Linked DNA regions of Methylibium petroleiphilum PM1. The protein of the gene in region 1 interacts with the protein of each later gene in a pairwise test. Links are inferred from orthologs where the notes say so. Each region holds a gene or a part of one and is shown in the gene's direction. Other genes may lie near its edges. The genes, in order: dsbD and MPE_RS06070.

Region 1 (9,571 bases):
ATCACGCTGGCCAAGGAGCCGACGCTGGCCAACCGCCGCCTGGCCTTCGATCGAACCCGCGATCGCGATGTCGTCGCCAAGCTGTTCAATGACCTCGGTCCGCGCTACAAGGCGCGCCCGGGCGGCTACACCCGCATCCTGAAGATGGGTTTCCGCGTCGGCGACAACGCGCCCATGGCCTTCGTCGAACTCGTCGATCGCCCCGAGCCTGCGGCCCAAGCGCCGGCCGAGGCGACCGAGTAAGGCGGGTTGATGGTTGGGGCTCCGGGCCGGTGAATCCGCCCGGAGCGCCCGCAACGAGGTTCTGCAAGGCCAGCCATCGTGCTGGCCTTCTTGCTTTCCGTGCCCGCCGGCGCGAGGCGATGGGGACGGAACCGTCAGGAATGACGCAGGGTCCGAACTTCCGATAGCGCTTCGATGACCATGACAGGCTACTCTGCAGGGATTGGCTGCCGACCCTTCCGACCCTCGTTCGACCTGACCGCATGCCCCCCGTGACGCCCATCCGATTCCTGCGCACGCTGCTGCTGTGGCTGACTGCGCTGCTCCCCTTGTTTGCTGCAGCGGCTGAGGATTTCCTGCCGCCCGAGCAGGCCTTTCGCTTCGACGCGCGGGTCCTCGACGGCAAGTCGATCGAGATCGGCTTCGTCGTGGCGGACGGCTATTACCTGTACCGCGAGCCCTTCAAATTTGAAGCACAGGGGGGCGGGGTGGTGCTCGGCGCGCCGGAAATTCCTTCCGGGACGGTGAAGTTCGACGAGACCTTCGAGAAGGATGTCGAGACCTACCGCGGACGCGTGGCGATCCGTTTGCCGGTCGATGCCGCACCGGCGTCCTTCCAACTCGTCGTCACCAGCCAGGGTTGCGCCGATCAGGGGTTGTGCTATCCACCGATGCAGAGCGTGGCCGATGTGCGGCTGGCGGGTTTCGGTGGAGACGGCAGTGTTCGCGTGCCGGCGGACGGTCGCGGGCTCGATGGCGCCCTCGCCGCATCGCGCGCATCGGCCTCCATGGCGGGGGCGAGCCGCAGTGGAGACGCGGCCATCGACCATGCGTTGCGCAGCGGCCGCTTCTGGCTTGTGGTCTTCGCGTTCTTCGTCGCGGGGTTGCTGCTGTCGTTCACACCCTGCGTGCTCCCGATGCTGCCGATTCTGTCGTCGCTGATCGTCGGGCAGGGCGGTCAGGCTGTGGCGCGCTCGCGCGGACTGCTGCTCGCCGGCGCGTATTCGCTCGGCATGGCCTTGGTCTACACCGCGCTCGGCGTGGCCGCGGGTCTGGCAGGCGAGGGCCTGGCGGCGGCCTTGCAGAACGCCTGGGTGCTGGGCGCGTTCTCGCTGTTGCTGACGCTGCTGGCCCTGTCGATGTTCGGCGCCTACGAATTGCAATTGCCAGCGGTGCTGCGCGACCGCCTTGCCGCGTCTTCGGGGCGGCTGCAGGGTGGGCGGCTGGCGGGCGTGTTCGCAATGGGCGGCGTGTCCGCGTTGATCGTCAGCCCCTGTGTTGCTGCACCGCTGGCCGGCGCCTTGCTGTACATCAGCCAGACGCGCGACGTGCTGCTGGGCGGCAGCGCGCTGTTCTCGCTGGCCGCCGGCATGAGCGTGCCGCTGCTGCTGCTCGGTGCGTCGGCCGGGGCCTTGCTGCCGCGCGCGGGGGCGTGGATGGAGAGCGTCAAGCGCTTCTTCGGCCTGTTGCTGCTGGCCGTTGCCTGGTGGATGCTCAGCCCGGTCGTGCCCGCGCCGCTCGCCGTCGCCGGCTGGGGCGTGCTGCTGATCGGTGCCGCGGTGTTCCTGCATGCCTTCGACCGCCTGCCGGAGATCGCCGGCGCTGACCTGCGGCTGGTCAAGGGGCTCGGTCTCGCGCTGGCCGTCGCAGGCGCCACGCAGATCGTCGGCGCTGCGGCCGGGGCGCAGGACGCACTCAAGCCCCTGCAGCCTTTCGTCGTCGGCATCTCCCCAGCTGCGGCTGCGGCGCTGCCTGGCAACGCGATAGCCGCGACGCACGACGGCGTGAGCTTCCGGCGTGTCAGCACGGTCGAGGAACTCGACGCCGCGGTCCGTGGCGCCGGTCGACCGGTGATGCTCGACTTCTACGCCGACTGGTGCGTGAGCTGCAAGGAGATGGAGCGCTTCACCTTCACCGATCCGGCCGTGCAGGCGCGGCTCGGCAAGGCCTTGCTGCTGCAGGCCGACGTGACGCGCAACAGCGAGTCGGACCGGGCGCTGCTCAAGCGCTTCCAGCTCTTCGGCCCGCCGGGTATCGTGTTCTTCGATGCCGGTGGCCGTGAGCTCGAAACGCGTGTCATCGGCTTCCAGAATGCCCAACGCTTCCAGCAGAGCCTGCAGTCGGCGGGCCTGTGAACTGGCGCGACGCAACACGCGCGTGCTATACTCTTGGTCTCAGTCGCGGGGTGGAGCAGTCTGGTAGCTCGTTGGGCTCATAACCCAAAGGTCGTTGGTTCAAATCCAGCCCCCGCAACCAAGATCAACAGGCGCCAGCCTTTTCAAAACGCCCACCGCTCGGTGGGCGTTTTGCTTTGTGCCGCACTCGGTGGACTCGTCGACTTGCGGCTCATCGAGCTGCGTCGTGTTTCGGCATCTCGCTCTCGTGCCAGCGACCGAGCAGCCATTTCGACAGGCCCGAGAACACGAGGAAAATCGCCACACCGAGCAGCGACACCAGCAGCAGCGCGGCGAACATCAAGGGCGTCTCAGTGCGGAAGCTGGCCTCGAGAATGCGCGAGGCGAGTCCGGTGTCTCGCCCGGCTGTGCCGGCGGTGAACTCAGCGACCACTGCGCCGATGAGGCTCAGGCCACCGGCGACTTTCAGGCCCGCCATGAAATAAGGCAGTGCGCTGGGCACGAGCAGGAAACGCAGTCGTTGCCAGCGTGTCGCGCCGTACAGCGTGAACAGATCTCGCAAGCGTGCGTCGGCACTCTTCAGGCCGATAGTGGTGTTCGCCAGGATCGGGAAGAAGGCGACGATCCACGCGCACAGCAGCAATGCCAGCGTGGTGCTTTCGACGTAGATCAGGATCAACGGTGCGATGGCGATGATCGGTGTCACCTGCAGCACGACGGCGATCGGGAACAGCGCCACTTCCACCCAGCGCGACAGCGCGAACGCCACCGCCAGCAACACGCCGCCCAGCACGGCTGCGCCCAGCGCCAGCAGCGTCAGCTTGACGGTGAACCAGAGTGACGGCCCGAGCGTATCCCAGCGTTCGATCAGCGTCCTGAAGATCAGCGACGGCGCCGGCAGGATGTAGTGAGGCACCTTCTGAATGTGGACGACGAGTTCCCAGGTCACCAGCAGCGCCACGATCAGCGCCGCCGGCACGATCGCGCGCAAGGCACGCGCCCGCCATGCCGCGGGCTGCGGGGAGGTATCGGTGCGGGGGCGAGCGACCGGCATCGTCGCAAGCTCAGTCGGGTCCCACCGCAACGCCTTCGACCGCGCGGCGCAGCGCCCGCGAGACCGCGACACATTGTTCGCCGTAGTGCGCGGCAGTCCGGAAGGCCTCGCCGCGCAGTCCGCGCTGCTCGATGCGGATTTCTTCGCGGAGGCGGCCGGGAGCGGGGCCCATCAACAGCACGCGGTCGGCCAGGTAGACCGATTCGTAGACGCTGTGCGTCACGAACACCATCGCGAAGCCTTGCTCGGCCTGGATCGCCAGCAGATCGTCGTTCAGCCTCTGGCGCGTCAACTCGTCAAGGGCGCCGAAGGGCTCGTCCATCAGCAGCAACTGCGGCCGCAGCGCCAGGGCTCGGGCGATCGACGCGCGCATCTTCATGCCGCCCGACAACTCGTGAGGGTAGGCCTTCGCCGCCGCCGTGAGGCCGACCCGGTCCAGCGCCGCGTCGATCGTGGTGGCCGCCGCGGCCCGTGTTCGGCCTTGCAGGCGCAACGGCAGCCACACGTTGTCGGCCACAGTCGCCCATGGCATCAAGGTCGGCTCCTGGAACACGAAGCCGAGCTCCGGCGCGCTGCCGCCGGCCCAGGTCACGGTGCCCGACCCCGGCCGCTCCAGGCCGGCGATCAGCCGCAGCGCCGTGCTCTTGCCGCAGCCCGAAGGTCCGAGCACGCTGACAGTCTCGCCGGCGCGCAGATCGAAGCTCAAGCGGTCGAGGGCCACGATGCCATTGGGGTAGCGCAAACCCAGTTCGCGCAGGCTCAGCAAAGGGGGGGCGTCAGCAGCGTTCATGCGGGCAGCGCCAGCGGTACACGAGCGACCGGATTGTCGTTGGGCGCCTGGGGTGGCGCTCCAAGCCCGGATCAGGCCTGCTGCAACTCTGCGGCACGCAGCGGCGGGACTGCCGAACCGGTCTTCTTCTGCGCCAGGTCGACTCCGTGGCGCACGGCGATCAACTCGGCCAGGATCGACACCGCGATCTCGGCCGGCGTCCTGGCGCCCAGGTGCAGACCGACAGGGCCGTGCAACCGGTCGATCTCGCCAGGCGACAGGTCGAACAGCGCAAGGCGCTCCTTGCGCCGCGCTGTGTTGTCGCGCGACCCCAGCGCACCCACGTAGAAGGCGGGCGACTTCAGCGCCTCGAGCAGCGCCAGGTCGTCGAGCTTGGGATCGTGCGTCAGCGCCACCACCGCGCTGTGCGGGTCGAGTGCCAATTCGACGACCAGATCGTCCGGCATCGCCGTGCTGAAACGGCAGCCCGGCACGTCCCAGCCCAGGTGGTATTCCTCGCGCGGGTCGCAGCAGATGACCTCGAAATCCAGAGCCAGCGCCATCTGCGCCAAGACGCGCGTCAGCTGCCCGGCGCCGATCATCACCAGGCGCCAGCGGGGACCGAACAGTGCACGAAGCGTGTGGCCGTCGAAGCTGAAGGCCTCGCCGCGCGAAGCGGTCTCCAGGGTCACGCTGCCGCTGGACAGGTCGAGGCGGCGCGCCACCAGTTCGTGGCGCGCGGTGCGTGCCAGGAGCTCGTCGATCCAGGCGACCGAACTCAGCGGCTCCTGCAACAGGCGCAGATTGCCGCCGCAAGGCAGGCCGAAGCGGGCCGCTTCCTCCTTGCTCACGCCGTAATTCACGAGCGCCGGGGTGGCGACGCGCTCGCCATGCCGCACGCGGTCGATCAGGTCGTCCTCGACGCAGCCGCCGGATACCGAGCCGACCACCTGGCCGTCGTCGCGCAGGGCCAGGAGCGCGCCCGGCGGCCGGGGCGCCGAGCCCCAGGTTTCCAGCACCGTGACCAGCCAGACGCGTCGGCCTTCGGCGAACCAGCGGCGCGCCTCGGTCAACACCTGCAGGTCGAGACTGTCCATCGTGCACTCGGCGGTCGGGACGTGGACGCGAGGCTCGCGTCGCGCACCCGCGGACGATCAGTCCGCGCTGCTGGTTTCGCTGGTTTCTGCGGCGGCCGCCGCAGCTGCGGCGGCGGCGAGCTTCTTGCTGCGCGGATTCTTCTCGCACAGGGGCTCGCAGACCGGCTGGCTGCGTCCGAGCACCTTTTGCATGGTGCGTCGGTTGGGGGGCTGGTGGGCGCCGCAGAAGAAGCAGGACATGGTGTTCGTCGCGCCCGAGAACGCGCCGGGGCGCGGAGAGAACGGCGAGCCCGGGGCCTTGCTGGTGTAGCGAAGCCCGTCCTGCTGGATGCGGGTCGTGGTGTCTTTGCGTGAGGCCATACCGCTATTGTCTCAGGCTCTGGGCCCTTTTGTCGGCGCGGGGCAACCCGCAGCGAGCGAAAGCGGGTTTCCGGGCCTGCGGCAGGCCCTCGCTCGGTCAGCGCCGGGTCAGCACGATGGCCAATTCTGCCCAGGTGCTGGACGGGTGCGGAACGCGAGCGTAGGGCGGGCGGGGCCAGTCCCAGCGATCGCCCGGCAGCAGCGCCCGCAGCGCGTTCACGTCCACGTGATACGGCGGGCCCTCGATCAGGCCCTGGCCGGCGCCTTCCCGCAGCGCCTGCATCGCCAGCAGGGCCAGCGTGCCGCCCGGACGCAGCCATGCGTGCAGTCGGGCGGCGTAGGCCACCCAGTGGTCGGGATGCAAGGCGCACAGGCAGGTCTGTTCGTAGACCGCGTCCAGCGGCGCTGTGGGTTGCCAGGTCAGCACATCGGCCTGCACGACCTCCGCGGCCAGGCCCGCCGCGGCGAGCCGGCCCTGAGTGAGGCGCACGGCGCCGGGCGCGTAGTCGATGGCGGTGACCGAAAAGCCGCCGCGTGCGAGCGCCACCACCTCATGTCCGCTGCCGCAGCCGGGCACCGCAATGCGCCCCGGTGCCAGGCTGCCGTCGCCCAGCCAGGCGGCAAGCTGCGGACTCGGTGCTCCACGATCCCAGGGCAACTGCCCGGTGTCGAAGCGCTGCTGCCAGAAGTTGAGGTCGGGACCGCTCATGCGAGCCAGTCTAGGGCCTGCCGCGGTGGCCGGCGAGCGCCGCCGCGTGACAGACGCTGCGGCGCGGCGCGCTCATCCGTCGATCGCGCGCACCAGGGCTTCGGTCGCGGGCAGCGACAGATTGAGCAGGCGGGCGATCGCGGCCAGATCGTCCGGCACCGCGGGGTTGTCCCAGCCGCGCACGGGATCCTCGGTGTGGCGGGCCAGCCGGATGGCCAGCACCACGTTCTGCACCTGGGGTTGGGCCGCCTGGCTGTTGTCGTCGGCGATGCGTACCAGCAGTTCGGGCAGCGCCCAGGTGTGCATCAGGGCCTGTTGCAGCGCGAGCAGGTCGATATTCAGCAGCTGACGTTGTGCATGGTCTGAGCGCAGCGTCGGGTCGGCGCGCTGGCGGCGGGCAATCTCGAGCGCCAGAGCCGGCGCGTGGCACCACAGCAGCATCTCCGCGAAGTCATGCAGCAGCGCCGCCAAGTGGAGGACCTCTGCATCGTCGTCCATGCGGTGGACCGCAAAGCCCAGCGAGAAGTTGGCCGCGCGGTGCGCACGCCGCATCACGCGCTGCAGGCCGGCCAGGGCCTCCGGCTGGCTGGCCAGGTGCACCTCGATCTGCGCCATGCCGTTGAATGTGTTGAAGAACGGGCCGATCCCCATCATCACCAGCGCCGCCGTGACCGTCTCGGGCCCGCTGTTGTCGCCGCCGTCCCGCCGGCGGCGCAACTGGGCCACGGCCGCGAGCAGCTTCAGCGACATCAAGGGGTCCTGCCGCACCGGCTCGGCGAGCTGGTGCGCGTCGACGTCACCGCGGGTGGCTTCCACCCGCTCCAGCAACTCCAGCTCCTCCGCCGTGGCCGCCAGCACCGGGATCGGCGCGTCACTGAACCAACGGGTCCAGGCGGGCAGGTCGGGCAAGGCGTGGGTGAGCATGGGGAGGGTTCCGGGCGATGCGTGGTTATCGGCCGCTGAATCCCTGTCTGTAGGGGGCGGGTGCGTTTCGGCGGCACTGGCAGGACCCTGAAAACAAGAAAGCCTCCGGACCGCAGACGGCGCCGGAGGCTGGGCGGGGGACTGCGCCTGATCAGTTCGACAGCGGGAGTTCGCGCCAGTTCAAGCGCCTCAATCCGACAGGGAGACCGAAATTGAGATCGTTCTTGCCCAACTCACCCTTCTCGTCGCCGCGGATCGCCGTCATCTTGCCGTCGACCTTCACGAACTTGAAGTCGGTGATAAGGCTGGTCGTCTGGATATACGAGACAACCGTGGAGTTCTCCAGCAATCGAGAGATACCTCTGGAGAAATCCGCTCCGTAGATACGGCTGATGCCCGAGGGGTTGCAGCTGTCGCCACCAGGCAAACTGGGTGTGAAGGCGACGGTGCCGAAGAAGCTGATAGGGTCATTGGTCAGCCGCCATGCCACCGTGTTGCTCGCGTTCTTGCCGAGATCGATGAACCATCCCATGGGGGCGGCCGCCGTGGCGGTGTAGCCCGCCAGGAGATTAGTGTTCTCGACCAGCTTGTCACGACCGATCGGGAACGAGACGCCGCTCGGAAGCGTGGTGTTGAAGGCGACCGCATTGCCATCTGTGATGGCGTAGAAGCTTTGCATCTGGGCGGACCCGATGTCGGTCGAGTCCAACAGGCGACCGGTGCCGATCATCACCACGCGTTGGCGCGTCGTCGGGTGCACTTCGATCAGAGGCCGCGAAGTCACTGGTTGAGCCCCTTCGGTGGGGTGGCTGAGTGTGGCAAGTCGCAGCGGGGCAGGGTAGCTTCCGGTCGTGCCAGTGACGTTCAGCCGCCAGAGATTGCCGAGCAGATCGCCAGCGTAGATCGCGTCAGCGTAGCCATCGGTGAAGTCGAGCACGTAAGCGTTCGCGTGCGCCAGGCCCGCATCGTTGGCAATCGTCCCCACGCCAGTAGAAACCGCTTCGAGCAGCGCACCCGTCTTAGGATTCACGAAGAACAGGTAGCCTTGACCGTCGGGTGTGTTGTAGCCCGACGTGAAGATCACCGTCCAGCCGTACTTGCGCGTCTTCACGATCATCGGTTCGCCGAACGAATAGCCCATGCGTGAATCGGTGAACTCCCAAAGCACGCGGGCCGCAGCGTCTGCTTCGGAGTTGATTCCGCCCGGATCGGTCACATCGATCGCGTAGAAGCTGCGCCCGCCCTTTCCAAGGCCGCCGACCAGGATCGACCGCCAATCGGACGCCGTCGAGGCCGGCGTGCTGCCTGTCCCGGTCCGGTTGAAGTCCACGTCCTTGACCACCGGCGTGGCGTTCACGAAGAAGCGATGATTGAACGGAGTGCGGCCTAGCGAGGCCAGACCGCTCACATTCGGCGTTCCGTCCGGGCCATTGAATGCTGCATTCGGGATGTAGGCGAAGATCTCACGCCCGGCATCGGTGCCCGAAAGTGCGCCATTGAAAGCGTGGAGCATGCCGTCGTTCGCGCCGACATAAACGACGGTCGGGCGGTTCGCACGGGCCGCTCTGAATGCTCGATAGCCAGGGTTGGTGACGTCCGACAGCGATAGCGAAGGCGGACCGACCGGCAACACACGCGACCCGACGATGTCGCCGAGCAACTCCGTGCGCGTTCGGTAACCGGGGGTCGTCGAGGCCAGTTCGTTCGTCCGATCACCTCGAAGGTAATTCAGATAGTTGACGCTGTCGTCCCCGGCAACATAGCTCGTGTCGAGCAGTGCAAGCTGGGCAGCATTGACTCTTCCGGCGCCGGTGCTGGTAGAGCGAAATGCCACGCCGGTTGCGCCCGCAGGATCCCAGGTCACCACATTTCGGTTGGTGCTCCAGCCCGTGCCGGTGAGCTGCGTCTTCAACTTCTCGGTGGCGCCCCATTGCCGTGTGGGGATGGGGACGCCCGAGCTGAACGACAGCGAGTTCGCCAGCAATTCGCCCGTCCAGCTGTTGTTTTCCGCGTCGTACGAGGCGCTGTAGCTCGCATTGCCGGTGAGGGTCAGGACCGGGTCTACGGTGGAGAACGAGGTGGTGTAGGCGTCCAGGTCTGCGACGATCTTCTCGAAGGCTGCCGTCAGGCCCGCGACCATGGTGTCGGGACGGCCGGCGGTGTAGTAGTTGTCGGGCCGTGCCTGAGTACCGACGGTCTGGCCGGTCGTGGACCACCACTCCTGCGGCAGCGCCGCGGTGCGGGTGGCCGGGTCGTAGTCGTTCGGCACGGTGAAGCCACCGTACTTTGCCGCGAGGTAAA
Region 2 (9,650 bases), 2.3 Mb from region 1 along the record:
TCCCTCTCGGCGTCGGGCCCGAGCCGCAGGTGCTGCGCCAGCTGGCGCCCGGCCTGGCCTGGGTGTGCGCGCTGCTCGCCGCGATGCTGTCGGTGTCGCAGCTGTTCGCGAGCGACTTCGCCGACGGCTCGCTGGAACAGATGCTGCTGACCGGCCGCAGCGCGGTGGTGATCGCCGCGGCCAAGTCGGCGGCCCACTGGACGCTGAGCGGCCTGCCGCTGATCGCCGCCGCGCCGCTGCTGGGTCTGCTGTTCGACGTGCACCGCGACGCGCTCGGCGCGCTGCTCGTGTCGCTGCTGCTCGGCACTCCGGTGCTGAGCCTGCTCGGCGCGGTGGGCGCGGCGCTGACGCTCGGCTTGCGCAGCGCCGGCGTGTTGTTGCTGCTGCTGGTGCTGCCGCTCACCATCCCGGCGCTGATCTTCGGCACCGGCGCCGTCGCTGCGGTCGACGCCGGCCTGTCGCCTGGAGGACACTTCTCCATCCTCGGGGCGCTGCTGATCCTGACGGCGTTGACGGCGCCGGTCGCCACCGCAGCCGCGCTGCGCATCTCACTGGAGTAAAACGGCGTGACCGAACGCTTTCGCTGGTTCACCTTCGCCGCGCCCGCGCGCTTTCACGCGCTGGCCGGCCGGCTCATCCCCTGGCTGTGGGCGGCGGCCGCGCCGCTGGCGGCGGCCGGGCTCTACATGGGCTTCTTCGTCGCGCCCACCGACGCGCAGCAGGGCGAGTCCTACCGCATCATCTTCATCCACGTGCCGGCCGCGTGGATGTCGATGGTGATCTACCTCGCGATGGCCTTCTGGGCCGCCGTCGGCTGGATGTTCAATGCCCGCATGGCCTTCATGCTGGCGCACGCGCTGGCGCCGACCGGCGCGCTGTTCACCTTCCTCGCGCTGTGGACCGGCGCCCTCTGGGGCAAACCCGCATGGGGCACCTGGTGGGTGTGGGACGCCCGGCTGACTTCGGAACTGATCCTGCTGTTTCTGTATCTAGGCTACATCGCGCTGGTTGCGGCGATCGACGACGTGCGACGCGGCGACCGTGCCGGAGCATTGCTGGCGATCGTGGGCGCGGTGAATATCCCCATCATCTATTTTTCGGTCCGGTGGTGGAATACCCTCCACCAGGGCGCCACGATCACCATGACCGCGGCACCCAAGATGGCCACCACCATGCTGACGGCAATGCTGTTGATGACGTTCGCGTTCTGGGCCTACACCTTCGCGGTCGTGTTCATGCGCGCCCGCGCCTTGGTGCTGGAACGCGAGTCGCATGCCGACTGGGTGCGCGACCTGGCGACACGGTCCCGAACACGCGAGGAGCAGTCCTGATGAATTGGCCCAGCGCCTCGGCGTTCTTCGACATGGGCGGCTATGGCCTCTACGTGTGGGGCTCGTATGCCGTCACGGCCCTGCTGATGGCGGCCGAACCCTGGCGGGTCGCGCGCCGCCAGCGCCTGGCGCTCGCGCGTGCCGCCGGCGAGACGGTCGACACGGAGCTGCAGCCATGAAGCCGCGCCAGAAGCGCCTGGTGCTGATCGTCGGCATCGTCGCGGCCGTGGGCGTGGCCGCGGCGCTGGTGCTCAATGCCTTCCAGAGCAACCTCGTGTTCTTCTATTCGCCGGCCCAGGTGGCGGCGAAGGAGGCGCCGGTGGGCCGCGCCTTCCGCCTCGGCGGCCTGGTCGACGGCGGCAGCGTGCAGCGCGACGGCCTGGTGGTGCGCTTCGTCGTGACCGACACCGTCAAGAGCATTCCGGTGCGCTACCAGGGCATCCTTCCCGACCTGTTCAAGGAGGGCAAGGGCGTCGTCGCACAAGGCCAGCTCGGCGACGACGGCGTGTTCGTTGCCCGCGAGGTGCTCGCCAAGCACGACGAGAACTACATGCCGCCCGAAGCCGCCGAGGCGCTCCAGCGCGCCGGCGCCAGCAACCAGAAGCTCGGCGAGACCGTCGTCAAGGAAACCCGACCATGATTCCCGAGCTCGGGCAGATCGCGCTGCTGCTGGCGCTGGCCACCGCCCTGATCCAGGGCACCCTGCCGCTGCTGGGCGCCGCTCGCGGCCGCGCCGACTGGATGGCGCTCGCGCGGCCGGCGGCGCAGACGCAGTTCCTGCTGGTCGCGCTGGCCTTCGGCTGCCTGGTGGCGTCCTTCGTGCGACACGACTTCTCGGTGCTGAACGTGGCCACCAACTCGAACAGCGCGCTGCCGCTGTTCTACCGCATCGCCGCCTCCTGGGGCAGCCACGAGGGCTCGCTGCTGCTGTGGGTGCTGATGCTCAGCAGCTGGACGCTCGCGGTGGCGCTGCGCAGCCGCCACCTGCCGGTGCCGGTGGTGTCGCGCATCCTCGCGGTGATGGGCCTGATCAGCGTGGGCTTCCTGCTGTTCATGCTGATCACCTCCAACCCCTTCGACCGCCTGTTCCCGGTCCCACCGGACGGCAACGACCTGAACCCGCTGCTGCAGGACCCCGGCATGATCGTGCACCCGCCGATGCTCTACATGGGCTACGTGGGCTTCTCGGTGGCCTTCGCCTTCGCCGTCGCGGCGCTGCTCGGCGGCACGCTCGACGCCACCTGGGCGCGCTGGACGCGGCCCTGGACCACCGCCGCCTGGGCCTTCCTGACGCTGGGCATCATGCTCGGCAGCACCTGGGCCTACTACGTGCTGGGCTGGGGCGGCTGGTGGTTCTGGGACCCGGTGGAGAACGCCTCCTTCCTGCCCTGGCTGGCCGGCACGGCGCTGATCCATTCGCTGGCGGTCACCGAGAAGCGCGGCGCCTTCAAGTCCTGGACGGTGCTGCTGGCGATCGTCGCCTTCTCGCTGTCGCTGCTCGGCACCTTCCTCGTGCGCTCGGGCGTGCTGTCGTCGGTCCACGCCTTCGCCACGGACCCGCAGCGCGGCCTGTTCATCCTGCTGTTCCTGGTCATCGTGATCGGCGGCTCGCTCACCCTGTACGCGTGGCGCGCGCCCAAGGTGGGGCTCGGCGCGCGCTTCGGCGTGGTGTCGCGCGAGTCGATGCTGCTCGCCAACAACGTGCTGTTCGTCGTCGCCACGCTGTCGGTGCTGCTCGGCACGCTCTACCCGCTGCTGCTCGACGCCATGGGCCTGGGCAAGATCTCCGTCGGGCCGCCCTACTTCGACGCCGTGTTCGTGCCGCTCATGGCGCCAGCGGTGTTCTTGCTCGGCGTGGGGCCGCTGGCGCGCTGGAAGCAGGCCGAACTGCCCGACCTGGCCCGCCGGCTGCGCTGGGCTGCCGCCATCGCGGTGGTCGCGGCGCTGCTCACGGGCTGGCTGGCCGGCCGCATCGCGCTGGGCGCGACGCTCGGCCTGCTGATGAGCTACTGGATCGTCGCCGCCCTCGGGGTCGACCTGTGGGAGCGGCTGCGCCCGGCCGGTGGCCTGCCGATGAGCCTGGCGGCCCGCGCGCGGCAGCTGCCGCGCGCGATGCTCGGCATGATGCTGGCCCACCTGGGCGTGGCGGTGTTCGCCTTCGGCGTGAGCATGGTCACCACCTACCAGCTCGAGCGTGACGTGAAGATGGCGATCGGCGACACCACCGAGGCCGGCGGCTTCGTGTTCGCGCTGCGCGGCCTGAAGGAGATCCAGGGCCCGAACTACGACGGCCTGCAGGGCCAGATCGAAGTCACGCGCGACGGCAAGGCGGTGGCGCTGCTGAAGCCCGAGAAGCGCATCTACCGCGTGCAGCGCAACCCGATGACCGAGGCCGACATCAACCGCGGCATCACGCGCGACCTCTACGTGTCGCTGGGCGAGCCCACCGCCGACGGCAGCTGGATCGTGCGGGTCTACTTCAAGCCCTTCGTCAACTGGATCTGGGGCGGCTGCGTCCTGATGGCGCTGGGCGGCGCCCTCGCGGCGAGCGATCGGCGCTACCGCGCCCGGCAGCGCCAGGAGCACGGGCAGCAGGCCGGCCCGGCCGGAGCGGTGGCGTGATGCTGAGGAGCCTGCGCTACATCCTTCCGCTCGGCCTGTTCGCCGTCCTTGTCGTCTTCCTGTGGCGCGGGCTCGGGCTGTCGCCGACCGAGGTGCCCTCGCCGCTGATCGGCAAGCCCGCACCGGCCTTCACGCTCGCGCGACTGGACGACGCGAACCAGACGCTGCGCCGCGACGACCTGCTGGGCAAGGTGTGGATCCTCAACGTGTGGGCCTCGTGGTGCGTGGCCTGTCGCGAGGAACACCCGACGCTGATGGAGTTCGCCCGCAGCAAGTCGGTGCCGGTGATCGGCCTGAACTACAAGGACACCCGGCCGGCCGGCCTGGAGTGGCTGCGCCGCTTCGGCGACCCCTACGATGCCTCGGCCTTCGATGCGGACGGCCGCGTCGGCATCGACTTCGGCGTCTACGGCGTGCCCGAGACCTTCGTGATCGACCAGCAGGGGCTGGTGCGCCTCAAGCACATCGGCCCGTTGACGCCGGCCGTCATCGAAACCCGCATCCGGCCGCTGCTGAAGGCCCTGAATGGCTAGCGGGCGCCGCTTCGTTGCCGCGGCCCTGCTGGCGGGCCTGCTGGCCGGCCCTGCCGTGGCGAAGGACGCCCCGCCGCTGGCCGAGGACCCGGTGCTCGAGGCGCGCGTGATGCGCATCGCCGCCGAGCTGCGCTGCCTGGTCTGCCAGAACCAGACCATCGCCGACTCGCACGCCGACCTCGCCGTCGACCTGCGCCGGCAGGTCCGCAGCATGCTGAGCGAAGGCCGCAGCCAGGCCGAGATCCTGCAGTACATGACCGACCGCTACGGCGACTTCGTGCTCTACCGCCCGCCGGTCCGGACCAGCACCTGGCTGCTGTGGTTCGGCCCCTTCGTGCTGCTGGTGGGCGGCCTGGTCACCCTGCTGCTGGTGCTGCGCCGGCGCGCGCGGCTGAGCGACGATCACTTCGAACCCGACGAGGACGACGCCGACGGCGCCGGACCGCGCGCCCCATGACCCCGATGCTGTTGTTCTTCCTGCTGCTGGCGGCCGCACTGTGCCTTGCCGCGATCGCCGCCCTGACGCGCCCTCTTTGGCGCACCGCGCCGACCTCCCTGCCAGCCGATGCCGGCGACACGGCCGCCGCCGGTCCGCGCCGCCGGCTCGGGCTGACGGCCGCGCTCGCGGTGTTCTCGCTCGTCATCGTCGGCGGCGGCTACGGCTGGCTCGGCGCCCCCGGCCTGCTGGATCTCGGTCCCGGGTCGCGGTCGGCCGCCGCCCCCCCGCCGGCCGCTGCGAGCGGCGCGGGCGGCGACCCGGCCCGGGCGCAGATCGCCGCGATGGTCGATCAACTCGCCGAGCGGCTGAAGTCCCTCCCCGACGACGCCGAGGGCTGGCAGATGCTGTCGCGCTCCTACGCGGCGCTGGGCCGGCATGCGGAAGCCGTCGAGGCCTACCGCAAGGCCGTCGCGCTGAATCCTCGCGACCCCTCGTTGCTGGTGGACCTCGGCGCCTCGCTGGTCGCGCTGGACCGCGATGCGATGCACGGCGAGCCGACTCGGCTGGTCGAACGCGCGCTCGCGCTCGACCCGGCGCACCCGAAGGCGCTCGCCTTCGCCGGCCTGATCGCCTTCGACCGCAAGGACTACCCGACGGCGGTGAAGCACTGGGAGGCACTGGCGCGCGTGGAGCCGCCCGACAGCCCGTTCGCCCAGCAGATCCGCGCGAGCGTGGCGCAGGCGCGCCAGCTCGCCGGTCTGCCGCCGTCCGCCGAGTCTGCGCCCGCCGTGACGCCAGCCGCGTCGTCGCCGCCGCTGCCCGCCGGCGTGCCGGCCCGGGTGAGTGGCACGGTGCGCCTGGCGCCGTCGCTGAAGGACCGCGTGGCCCCCGAGGACACGCTGTTCGTGTTCGCGCGGGCGGCCGGCGAAGGCGCTCCTCGCATGCCGCTCGCCATCCTGCGCCGCCAGGCGAAGGACCTGCCGCTGCAGTTCACGCTCGACGACAGCCTGTCCATGTCGCCGGCGGCCCGGCTCTCGGGTGCGACCCAGGTGGTGGTCGGCGCCCGCCTGTCGCGCAGCGGCGATGCGATGCCGCAGCCGGGCGACCTGCAGGGCCTGTCGGACGCCGTGGCCGTGGGGACGACCGGGCTGCAGATCGAGATCGGCGAGCCGGCCGCGAAGTAGGCCCAGCGGGGGCGAGCAGCGCACCGCGCTGCCCGGGCCCCACTCAGAGCCGGCTGGCCTCGAAGGTGTTGCAGTCGGCGATGCGGCCGGTCTGCATGCCGCGCTTGAACCAGCTCACGCGCTGTGCACTGCTGCCGTGGGTGAAGCTCTCGGGCACGATCTGCCCCTGGCTGCGCCGCTGCAGCGTGTCGTCGCCGATCTGCGAGGCCGCGTTCAGCGCCTCGTCGATGTCGCCCTGCTCCAGCCACTGCCGCGCCTGCTGCGAGCGGTTGGCCCACACGCCGGCGAAGCAGTCGGCCTGCAGCTCCAGGCGCACGCTCATCGCGTTGGCCTGGGCCTCGCTGCCGCCGCGCCGCGCCGCTTCCACCTTCTCGCTGATGCCCAGCAGCTGCTGCACGTGGTGGCCGACCTCGTGCGCGATCACATAGGCCTGCGCGAAATCGCCGGGCGCGCCGAGGCGCTGGTGCAGCGTGTCGAAGAACTGGAGGTCGATGTAGACCTGCTGGTCGCCGGGACAGTAGAACGGGCCCATCGCACTCTGGCCCGTGCCGCAGGCGGTGGCCGTGGCACCGCGGAACAGCACCAGCTTGGGCCGCACGTATTGCGCCTGGCCGCTGCGGAAGACCTCGGTCCACACGTCCTCGGTGCTGCGCAGCACCACGGAGACGAAGCGCGCCTGCGCGTCGTCGGCCGGTGGTGCCGGGGCCGGGCCGGTGGAGACCTGCGCCGTGGGTGCGCCCCCGCCACCGCTCAGGATGCCGAGCACGGTGAGCGGGTTGATGCCGAAGATCCAGCCCGCCACCAGCGCGATGACGATGGTGCCGACACCGATGCCGCGGCCACCGATCGGCAGTCCGCCGCGCCCACCGCCGCCCATGCCGCGGCGGTCCTCGACGTTGTCACTCTGTTCCTGGCCTTCCCACTTCATGACGCCCCTCCCCGGAAGCCGAACGATGCGGCCCATGGTACTGCCGGGCGCCGCGCTTTCTCGCTGAGCCAGGGAGCGATCTCGGGGAAGGACAGCAGGCCCGGCCGCGCGTCGGCGGCGGCGGCCTCAGTGCGACAGGCCGTCGTCGGCGTGCATGCGGCGGAACAGGTCGAGCGCGAGTTCGCGCAGGATCTGGTTGGCGCTGCTGTGGGCGAAGGCCAGGCGCTCGTGTGCGTAGACGCGGTCGAACAGCATGCGGGCGGCGTGCACCGGCCAGCCCTCCTCGGCCATCAGCGCCCGGAAGCGCGACAGCGTCCACACATCGACCGCCAGCGGGGTCTGCGAAGCCTTCACGCCCAGGCGGGTGCAGGCGATGTCGTCGATCGACGCGAAGCCGGTGTCGTCGAACTCGGTGAGCAACTCGGCCGGCATCGTCGGCAGGTCGTGATAGTCGGCAGGCAGGTCGCGCGGGTTCATGAGTCGGCTCCGGGGCCATCGTGGATGGCATTTCGATGTCATGAGCTTAGGGGCGCCGCACACCCGCAATGCCGCGAATACACCGCCGAAGCCTCCGCAGTTGAGCGCTTGCTGCGTGGAGCGGTAGTGGCGTGTCAGGCAACTTCCTACAGTCCGTTCGCCGCCGATCAGGCTGAGCGCTGCTGACCAGGGCGCCGGGTGAACGGCTGCGTTCGTGTCCCCCGTGCCGGGCTCACGCCCGGCCCTCCTCCTCTACCTCACTTCGCCATTCACCCGACGCCCTGGTCGCACGCACCACCGCGGCGTACGAAGGTCTTTTGACCGTGGCAATCCACGGTGTATCGAAGCGCCGTGACGGGCCGCTGTGTGGAGCGAGGTAAAGGAGGAGCGGTCGGCCCGCAGGGCGGACCGCGGGGGACACGAGCGCAACACAGCGGCCCGGCGCGGCGCCCGCGCCACGGCGCCACCAACGCTAGGTCTTGGGCAAAGTCACGCCCCGCTGCCCCTGGTACTTGCCGCCGCGGTCCTTGTAGCTGGTCTCGCAGACCTCGTCGCTCTCGAAGAACAGCACCTGTGCGCAGCCCTCGCCCGCGTAGATCTTGGCCGGCAGCGGCGTGGTGTTGCTGAACTCCAGCGTCACGTAGCCTTCCCATTCCGGCTCGAAGGGCGTGACGTTGACGATGATGCCTAATGTAGTATAGAGACGGTGCGCAACGTAGCTTTGCCGAGCTACTTCCCGGCAGTGTCTAGTCTTCACGCGTACGGTAATGGACATCAGCATCGCAGTCCGTCTGAACCGCTACGGTGCGATATACACCGGCCGTAAGCTGTTCCGCAAGCTCGACACGCAGTTGGGCGCTCCTGGATGGGTTGCTGAAGTGCTCAGTGCGCGTGCCAGACGCGCCGAGTCGACACCTGAACACACCAGCGTGGCGGACTCCGTTTGGCTGGCGCTTTCCGCAGCGGCGGAGAACGCCGAGTGGCTCGCGGCTGCGTCGATACCTGTCGGTCGAGTAGGACTCACAGACATTGCTCGAGCTCTGGCCGCGCTCGAGGACTCTATTGCCGAGACCAGCTGGCCAGAAGCTCAGAAGTTCAGTCGTTCAAATGAGACTAGGCGCTGGCTGCTAGAGCACAAGCTCTTTCCGCCAAACATCGACCCAGAACGACTGAGCCGCCACTTCGTCAGCCGGTTCGATCGCGTCGCGCCTCAGAATCGAAAGTTGTTCAGCGAACTACCGGACGGCGCGAACACTGTTCATCGCTACCCTGTGGGTGCACTGCCCCACGAGTCATTAGCTGACCTCAAGGCCCAAATACGGCAGACGCTCGACACCGATCTCGCCAGAGTCGTCGAGGGAGCAGTCAAGGATCTTGACGCATTCGCCACTCTGCAGTTGACGATCGCAGACCTTGCGCGGAGCGAGTGCCACGGAAGCGAGCTCGAGCAACTCAAGTTGTTCATTGAGTCCAACGCGCACCTGCGGCATAAGTTCGTGCCTGAGATAGTGCGCGTGGCTAGCCCCCAAACGGTCTTGACCGCATACGCCCAGGTCATCGAAAAGTGGCGGCGAGAGGCACGTGTACCAATACTTCCAACCGTGTATGGCGGCGAAGCGATGTGCGCCCTGGCCCGTGACTACGGCGTGAAGATCGATCGCAACAAAGCATATCGACTCCTGACCCCAACGGTCCTGACTCAGACGGAAATGCTTGCCTGCGCGCTCATTCTTCAATGCGCGTCACGATGGAACTTCACGACTGTCGTAGCCCTCACCACGAAGGGAATAGTTCCTAACGGCAATGGGTTCATCGTGACTTCACTGAAGGGACGAACGAATCAAACTGCTCCCGATCTGGTCGTATCACCTCGAGATCACGAAGTCCTGCGGGCCTTGCGCACACTCAAAGAGAATCTTGGCGAAGTCAAAGCGCTCGGTTGGGTCGCGAGCGGTGAGGACCGCCTCTTCTTCAACACGCACGTAGCTAGGCGCGGCGTAGTCCGTCCCTATGCCAACTGGCACTACGTCCTGTCGGGATTCATCTCTCGACATGACTTGCCTCAGTTCTCACTGGACCAGGTTCGAGTTCAAGCGATCAATGCCTTTGATCTCGAGAGCGCGAGTATCGAGGCGA

The links.
Region 2: the proteins of dsbD (region 1) and MPE_RS06070 interact in binary tests that used the Escherichia coli proteins (3 or more experiments, as listed by UniProt). The link is inferred for Methylibium petroleiphilum PM1 from one-to-one orthologs.

Annotation. Positions count from the first base shown.
Region 1 is NC_008825.1:3,624,625-3,634,195, reverse strand. What follows is about bases 1-2,921. They hold dsbD (protein-disulfide reductase DsbD), read left to right. Parts: upstream 1-485; coding sequence 486-2,357; downstream 2,358-2,921. Other genes in these bases: MPE_RS17240 (ABC transporter permease), read right to left, coding at 2,569-2,921; rplQ (50S ribosomal protein L17), read left to right, coding at 1-243. Outside these bases: more of MPE_RS17240, read right to left, coding at 2,922-3,411; MPE_RS17235 (ABC transporter ATP-binding protein), read right to left, coding at 3,422-4,201; MPE_RS17230 (XdhC family protein), read right to left, coding at 4,273-5,277; MPE_RS17225 (hypothetical protein), read right to left, coding at 5,335-5,637; MPE_RS17220 (methyltransferase domain-containing protein), read right to left, coding at 5,735-6,346; MPE_RS17215 (HDOD domain-containing protein), read right to left, coding at 6,419-7,270; MPE_RS17210 (pilus assembly protein), read right to left, coding at 7,422-9,571. UniProt on the Escherichia coli protein: Required to facilitate the formation of correct disulfide bonds in some periplasmic proteins and for the assembly of the periplasmic c-type cytochromes.
Region 2 is NC_008825.1:1,300,218-1,309,867, reverse strand. The notes cover bases 2,720-5,719. They hold MPE_RS06070 (DsbE family thiol:disulfide interchange protein), read left to right. Parts: upstream 2,720-3,952; coding sequence 3,953-4,486; downstream 4,487-5,719. Other genes in these bases: MPE_RS06060 (tetratricopeptide repeat protein), read left to right, coding at 4,940-5,719; MPE_RS06065 (cytochrome c-type biogenesis protein), read left to right, coding at 4,479-4,943; MPE_RS06075 (heme lyase CcmF/NrfE family subunit), read left to right, coding at 2,720-3,953. Also shown: heme exporter protein CcmB, read left to right, coding at 1-560; heme ABC transporter permease CcmC, read left to right, coding at 567-1,331; heme exporter protein CcmD, read left to right, coding at 1,331-1,510; cytochrome c maturation protein CcmE, read left to right, coding at 1,507-1,971; more of MPE_RS06075, read left to right, coding at 1,968-2,719; more of MPE_RS06060, read left to right, coding at 5,720-6,109; ypfJ (KPN_02809 family neutral zinc metallopeptidase), read right to left, coding at 6,153-7,037; MPE_RS06050 (hypothetical protein), read right to left, coding at 7,164-7,514; MPE_RS23215 (hypothetical protein), read left to right, coding at 8,282-9,650. UniProt on the Escherichia coli protein: Involved in disulfide bond formation. Catalyzes a late, reductive step in the assembly of periplasmic c-type cytochromes, probably the reduction of disulfide bonds of the apocytochrome c to allow covalent linkage with the heme.